One region of the Delftia sp. ZNC0008 genome, then DNA from elsewhere that is predicted to be linked to it. Evidence: predicted binding sites of a transcription regulator. Region 1 holds the regulator's gene; the other holds the start of a gene.
What was found. Region 1 encodes NrdR, which represses ribonucleotide reductase genes. Its sites were predicted from a motif close to CACNANATNTNGTG; they were not measured.

Region 1 (3,666 bases):
GAACAGGCGCGCCAGGCTGCGCAGCGACATGCCCAGGCCCTGGGCCACCTGCAGGGGCTTGAGCTCGGGGTCATCTAGCCGGGCCCGCATGTACTGCTTGGCCTGGGCAAGCCGGTTGCGGGTTCTGAAATCATCGGGCCTGGCTGAGACCAGCAGCATGGTCATCAGGGTGGGGTGAAGATTCTGGTCACCGGCATCCTGTTGAAGGATGGGTGAGGGCGGTGGAGTGCTGCTCGCAGGATCGCTGCGATCCTGGCGTTGCGTTGAGCCGGAAGAGGTCTGCATTTCACGAATCTCCCGCAAGTTGCGGCTGGTGCCTGAGGGATGGTCCGCAGGCGGTTGAAGAACAATGTTCTGTAATTCTAGCTATCAATATTTGTAATTTGATAGTTTTATTGTTTCTTTGCGGGAGATGGCTGCCTGCGCAATGCACCGCTGCAGCGGGAGCGGCGCTTGGGGGCGACCCGGGCATAATCATCGGCCTATGAGCGGCAACACCTTCGGAACCCTATTCACTGTCACCAACTTCGGCGAATCGCATGGCCCGGCCATCGGCTGCGTCATCGACGGTTGCCCGCCTGGCATGGCACTGAGCGAGGCGGACATCCAGCACGACCTGGACCGCCGCCGCCCCGGCACCAGCAAGTTCGTGACGCAGCGCAACGAGCCGGACGCGGTGGAAATCCTCTCGGGTGTCTACGAAGGCCGTACCACGGGCACGCCGATCGCTTTGCTGATCCGCAATACCGACCAGCGCAGCAAGGACTACTCCAACATTGCGCAAAGCTTTCGTCCCGGCCATGCCGACTACGCCTACTTCCAGAAGTACGGCATCCGTGATCCGCGCGGCGGCGGCCGCTCCTCCGCACGGCTGACGGCGCCCACGGTGGCGGCCGGCGCCGTGGCCAAGAAGTGGCTCAAGGAAAAATTCGGCACCGAGTTCCGCGCCTGCATGACCCAGGTGGGCGAGCTGTCGCTGCCCTTCGAGAGCTGGGAGCATGTGCGCAACAATCCCTTCTTTGCGCCGGTGGCCGATGTGTCCCGCTACGAGGAATACATGGATGCGCTGCGCAAGTCGGGCGACTCCTGCGGCGCCGCGCTGCGCGTGCAGGCCAGTGGCATGCCGGTGGGCCTGGGCCAGCCGCTGTATGACCGCCTCGATGCCGACGTCGCCTACGCCATGATGGGCCTGAACGCCGTCAAGGCCGTGGAGATCGGCGCGGGCTTCGACAGCGTGGTCCAGCGCGGCACCACGCACGGCGACTCGCTGAGTCCTGGAGGCTTTCGCAGCAACAACGCCGGTGGCATCGTGGGCGGCATCAGCACGGGCCAGGATCTGGAGGTGCGCATCGCCATCAAGCCCACCAGCTCCATCATCACGCCGCGCGAGTCCATCGACACCCAGGGCCAGAGCACCGAAGTCATCACCAAGGGCCGCCATGACCCCTGCGTGGGCATCCGCGCCGCGCCCATCGCCGAAGCGTTGCTGGCCCTGGTGGTGATGGACCACGCCCTGCGCCACCGCGCCCAGTGCGGCGACGTCGATTCAGGCCTGGCGCCGATTCCTGCCGCGGCGCCCTGAAAGCGCTGCCAGGACGCCAAAGAGAAAGCCGCCCAAGGGCGGCTTTCTTGTGTCCTGCCGGCCTGATCAGCCAGGATTGCGGACTTCATCCATGACGTTCTTGAAGTCGTCCACGTCCTCGAAGCTGCGGTAGACGCTGGCGTAGCGGATGTAGCCGACCTTGTCGAGCAGCTTGAGCTCGCGCATCACCATCTCGCCCAGGCGGCTGGAGAGCACTTCGCGCTCGCCCAGGTTGCGCAGCCGTTCCTCGATGCGCTCGATGGCGGCATCGATCTGCTCCGTGCTCACGGGACGCTTGCGCAGCGCAATCTTGAACGAACCCAGCAGCTTGGCGCGCTCGTACTCGATGCGCCGCCCGTCCTTCTTGACGATGGCGGGGAAGCTGACCTCGGGCCGCTCATAGGTGGTGAAGCGCTTGTCGCAGCCGCCGCATTGGCGGCGGCGGCGGATGAAGCCCCCATCCTCGGCCTCACGGGTCTCCACGACCTGGGTGTCCGGGTGGCTGCAGAACGGGCACTTCATGGCAGGCCTCTATGCGCTCAAATCAGGCGCCGTAGACCGGGAAGCGGGCCGTCAGCTCGGCCACCTGGGCGCGCACGCGGGCCAGGTTGGCTTCGTCGCTGGGGTTCTCCAGCACGTCGGCCAGCAGGTTGGCCGTCAGGCGGGCTTCCTCTTCCTTGAAGCCGCGCGTGGTCATGGCGGGCGTGCCCACGCGGATGCCGCTGGTCACCATCGGTTTTTCGGGATCGTTGGGGATGGAGTTCTTGTTGATCGTCATGTGGGCGGCACCCAGCGCGGCTTCGGCCGCCTTGCCGGTGATGCCCTTGGCGCGCAGGTCCACCAGCATGACGTGGCTTTCCGTGCGGCCGGAGACGATGCGCAGGCCGCGGGCCGTCAGCGTTTCGGCGACGACCTTGGCATTCTTCACGACCTGCTCCTGGTAGGCCTTGAACTCGGGAGACAGTGCTTCCTTGAAGGCCACGGCCTTGCCGGCGATGACGTGCATCAGCGGGCCGCCTTGCAGGCCGGGGAAGATGGCGCTGTTAATGGCCTTCTCATGCTCGGCCTTCATCAGGATCACGCCGCCGCGCGGGCCGCGCAGGCTCTTGTGCGTGGTGGTGGTGACCACGTCGGCGTGGGGCACGGGGTTGGGGTACACGCCCGCGGCGATCAGGCCGGCGTAGTGGGCCATGTCCACCCAGAAGATGGCGCCGACTTCCTTTGCGATCTTGGCGAAGCGCTCGAAGTCGATGGCCAGGGCGTAGGCCGATGCGCCGGCCACGATGATGCGGGGCTTGTGCTCGCGCGCCAGCGCTTCCATCTTGTCGTAGTCGATGGCTTCTTCGGCGTTCAGGCCGTAGGAGACCACGTTGAACCACTTGCCCGACATGTTCAGCGGCATGCCGTGCGTCAGGTGGCCGCCTTCGGCCAGGCTCATGCCCATGATGGTGTCGCCGGGCTTGGCAAAGGCCATGAGCACGGCCTGGTTGGCCTGGGAGCCGGAGTTGGGCTGAACGTTGGCGGCCTCGGCGCCGAACAGCTTCTTGACACGGTCGATGGCAAGCTGCTCGACCACATCGACGTTCTCGCAGCCGCCGTAGTAGCGCTTGCCTGGATAGCCTTCTGCGTACTTGTTGGTGAGCTGGGAGCCCTGGGCTTCCATCACGGCGGGCGAGCAGTAGTTCTCGCTGGCGATCAGCTCGATATGTTCTTGTTGACGCAGGTTCTCGGCCTGGATGGCGGCAAAGACTTCGGCGTCGACCTTCTCGACGGTATTGGTGCGTTGAAACATGGCAGTCCTGTGAACTTGAAATTCCCTTGAGGCCAAGGGCTGCCCAGGCGAACGGCGGAACACTCCAGATCCCGCGTGCGCATGGAGGCTGGGCGGTACGCTCCCCGGTGGTTCACAGAAGGTGGTTCTTTTCAGGCCTTCTGCTGGTTTCCACGTCAGCGGCAGCGGTGCGTGAAGCGGCTGCGCCTATCGCCAGTTGCGTACCCCGCTAGTGTAGCTGAGCTGATGGAGCCGAAGACAGGCGAGGGGCGTTGGCAAAGCCGCCTGCCTGGCAGATCAGCGGGTACAGGCA
Region 2 (3,666 bases), on a different contig from region 1:
ACCGGAGCCACCCAGGACCGCGACGGCTATTTCCAGGCGGCACGCGGCGGCACCCTGTTCCTCGACGAAATCGGCGACCTGCCGCTGCCCATGCAGGCCAAGCTGCTGCGCGCCATCCAGGAACGCCGCGTGCGCCCCCTGGGCTCGGCGCAGGAGGAAGCGGCCGACGTGCGCATCGTCAGCGCCACCCACCGCGACCTGGCCGCCGACGTGCAGGCAGGACGTTTTCGCCAGGACCTGTACTACCGCCTCAACGTCATCGAAGTACTTCTTCCGCCGCTGCGCGAGCGCCGCGAGGACCTGCCCGCGCTGTGCCGTGCATTGCTGGCACGGCTGTCGCAGGAGTCGGGCCTGCCCATGCCCGAGATCGACGAGCGTTCCCTGGAGCAGATCGCCCGCCTGCCCCTGCCCGGCAATGTGCGTGAACTGGAGAACCTGCTGCACCGCGCCATCACGCTGGGCGAGGAAGGGCCGCTGCGCATAGACCCCGAGATGCAGCTGCCCTGCGGCACTCCGCCGGCTCCACCCGCATCGACGCAGACCCAGGCGCACGACGGCGCCGCACCGCCGCCGGAGCCTGCCGACATGGAGCTGCCCCGCGACCTGCAGGCCTGGCTGGACGAGCGCGAGCGCGGCATCCTGGTGCAGGCGCTGCAGGAAAACGGCTTCAACCGCACGGCCACGGCCGCACGCCTGGGGCTGAGCCTGCGCCAGATCCGCTACCGCATCGACCGGCTGAACATCGCCCTGCCCGGCGACGCCAGCGCCGAGGCGGACGGAGGCGGCCATGGCGAAGCCTGATCCGCAGGCACCAGCTACCACGACCACGACCACGGCCCCGGCCTGGACCTGGCAAGGCGGCTGGCTGCAACAGGCACGCCACCTGCCCTCGCCCAACTTCGGCGAGCGCCCGGCCCAGGCCCTGGTCGATCTGGTCGTCGTGCACTCCATCAGCCTGCCCCCCGGCGAGTACGGCACGGGGGCGGTCCAGCAACTGTTCACCAACCAGCTCGACTGGGACGCCCATCCTTACTACCAGGGCATACGCGGCCTGGAGGTGTCGGCCCATTTCTTCGTCACGCGCCTGGGCGAGGTCTGGCAATTTGTGGACTGTGACGCGCGCGCCTGGCATGCGGGCGCCTCCAGCTGGCGCGGCAAGGATCGCTGCAACGACGACTCCATCGGCATAGAGCTGGAGGGCCTGGAGGGACTGCCGTTCGAGCCGGCGCAATATGCGGCCCTGGAGAACCTGTGCGAAGCCATCGCCGCACGCTACCCCGTCGCCCATCTCGCAGGCCATGAGCACATTGCGCCCGGCCGCAAACGCGATCCCGGCCCCGGCTTCGACTGGCCCCGGCTGCGCGGGCTGCTGTCCCGTCACCAGGCCACGGCGAACTGGCAGTTGCCGCCCCGCGCCGGCCAGCCCTCCACGTAAGCACACACCCTCCTGCCGGACTGCGCCAGGCCTTGCACGCAGGCCGGCTTGTCCACAGGCCCAGGAAAAGTGCGCTGTCAATCCAGAAAGCAACCCATGTGGCGCGCAGGCGCACGCCGGGCCGGCCTGATCTTTTTTTACAAATTCACGCATGTGTCGCAGCCCCACTGTTCATGGGGCTTTCGGCGGTCCGACCGGCGCAGCGGCAAGTCTGTAGCGGCTTGCGACAGGCCATCGCCCGCCAGCCACCGCGCAGCGGTGATCTGCTGCTATGGGCTTGCATACTGGGCACTGTTTTGGCGCAGCGCAAACAGCGGTTTTCCGGCCGTGAGTACCCCGTGTACATGAGACGGCGATACACTACAGGTAGTGCCTGAGAGCACGCCGGACACCATATCTAGTGTTCACAAGCTGTGCACACCCTGTGAAAACGGTGTGCACATCCGGCCATCGATTCCATATCCCAGCAAGCCTGCCCCCAGTGCAGGTCCGCGTCCGTTCTATCCACAAACACCCGTTGAGGAAACTCATGCAAGAAGCACTGAATTCTTTGGCTCCCGCTGCGCACGGTGATGCTGCCAATCCTTCCTCCGCCCATCACCTGTCCGTGCAGGACGGCTACCAGATCATCCGCCGCAGCGGCGACGTGGTGCCCTTCACCCCGCAAAAGATCGCCGTCGCGCTGACCAAGGCCTTCCTGGCCGTGCGCGGCGCCCAGGGCGCTGCCTCCGCCAGCGTGCGCGAGACCGTGGACGAGCTCACCCAGGCCGTGGTGCGCGCCCTGCTGCGCTCGCGTCCGGGCGGCGGCACCTTCCATATTGAAGACGTGCAGGACCAGGTCGAGCTGGGCCTGATGCGCGGCGGCCACCACGACGTGGCGCGCGCCTACGTGCTGTACCGCGACCGCCGCAACCAGGAGCGTGCCGAGCAGAAGAAGGCCGCCGAGGCCGCTGCCGCCGCTGCGGCCGCGACCGCCCCCGTGCTGCATGTGACCGACAACGGCCAGCGCGTTCCGCTGGACCAGGCCCGCCTGCTGGCCCTGATCGAGGCCTCCTGCCGCAACCTCAATGCCGACATCCAGGCCGCGCCCATCGTCGCCGAGACGCTGCGCAACCTGTACGACGGCGTGCCGATCGAAGAAGTCTTCAAGGCCTCCATCCTGGCCGCGCGCACGCTGATCGAAAAGGACCCCGACTACACCTACGTCACCGCCCGCCTGCTGCTGCACACCATCGTGCGCGAGGTCATGGGCCATGACGTGCAGCCTGCCGACATCCAGTCGGCCTACGCCGCCTACTTCCCCGGCTTCATCCAGAAGGGCGTGGACAACGAGCTGCTCAACCCTGAGCTGCTGAACTACGACCTGCCCCGCCTGGCTGCCGCCCTCAAGGCCGAACGCGACCAGCAGTTCGACTACCTGGGCCTGCAGACCCTGTACGACCGCTACTTCCTGCACGTGCGCAAGACGCGCATCGAGCTGCCCCAGTCCTTCTTCATGCGCGTGGCCATGGGCCTGGCGCTGCAGGAAGAGGACCGCAACGCGCGCGCCATCGAGTTCTACGAACTGCTGTCTTCCTTCGACTTCATGAGCAGCACGCCCACGCTGTTCAACAGCGGCACGCTGCGCTCGCAGCTGTCTTCGTGCTACCTGACCACGGTGCCCGACGATCTGGACGGCATCTATGAGTCGATCAAGGAAAACGCCCTGCTGTCCAAGTTCGCCGGCGGCCTGGGCAACGACTGGACGCGCGTGCGCGCCCTGGGTTCGCGCATCAAGGGCACGAACGGCGAGTCGCAGGGCGTGGTGCCCTTCCTCAAGGTGGTCAACGACACGGCCGTGGCCGTGAACCAGGGCGGCAAGCGCAAGGGCGCCGTCTGCACGTACCTGGAGACCTGGCACCTGGACATCGAGGAATTCCTCGAGCTGCGCAAGAACACGGGTGACGACCGCCGCCGCACGCACGACATGAACACGGCGAACTGGATTCCCGACCTGTTCATGAAGCGCGTCATGGAAAAGGGCCAGTGGACCCTGTTCTCGCCCTCCGATGTCGGCGACCTGCACGACCTCTTCGGCGCAGCCTTCGAGCGCGCCTACACGGCCTACGAAACCAAGGCCGACACCGGCGAGCTCAAGCTGTTCAAGCGCATCCCGGCCGTGGACCTGTGGCGCAAGATGCTGTCCATGCTGTTCGAGACCGGCCACCCCTGGGTCACCTTCAAGGACCCCT

Region 2: L995_RS30865 (ribonucleoside-diphosphate reductase subunit alpha) is a predicted target of NrdR. The motif match lies at 1,825-1,838, and genes of this name have one in related genera.

The regions. Positions count from the first base shown of each region.
Region 1 covers NZ_JTKZ01000083.1:13,952-17,617, forward strand. The annotation lists gene L995_RS03030 (helix-turn-helix domain-containing protein) at 1-159, opposite strand, end outside; gene aroC (chorismate synthase) at 485-1,582, shown strand; gene nrdR (transcriptional regulator NrdR) at 1,649-2,104, opposite strand; gene glyA (serine hydroxymethyltransferase) at 2,127-3,374, opposite strand; ZMP/ZTP riboswitch at 3,409-3,584, opposite strand.
Region 2 covers NZ_JTKZ01000960.1:98-3,763, forward strand. The annotation lists partial or broken gene L995_RS30855 (sigma 54-interacting transcriptional regulator) at 1-801, shown strand, start outside; gene ampD (1,6-anhydro-N-acetylmuramyl-L-alanine amidase AmpD) at 788-1,435, shown strand; gene L995_RS30865 (ribonucleoside-diphosphate reductase subunit alpha) at 1,965-3,666, shown strand, end outside.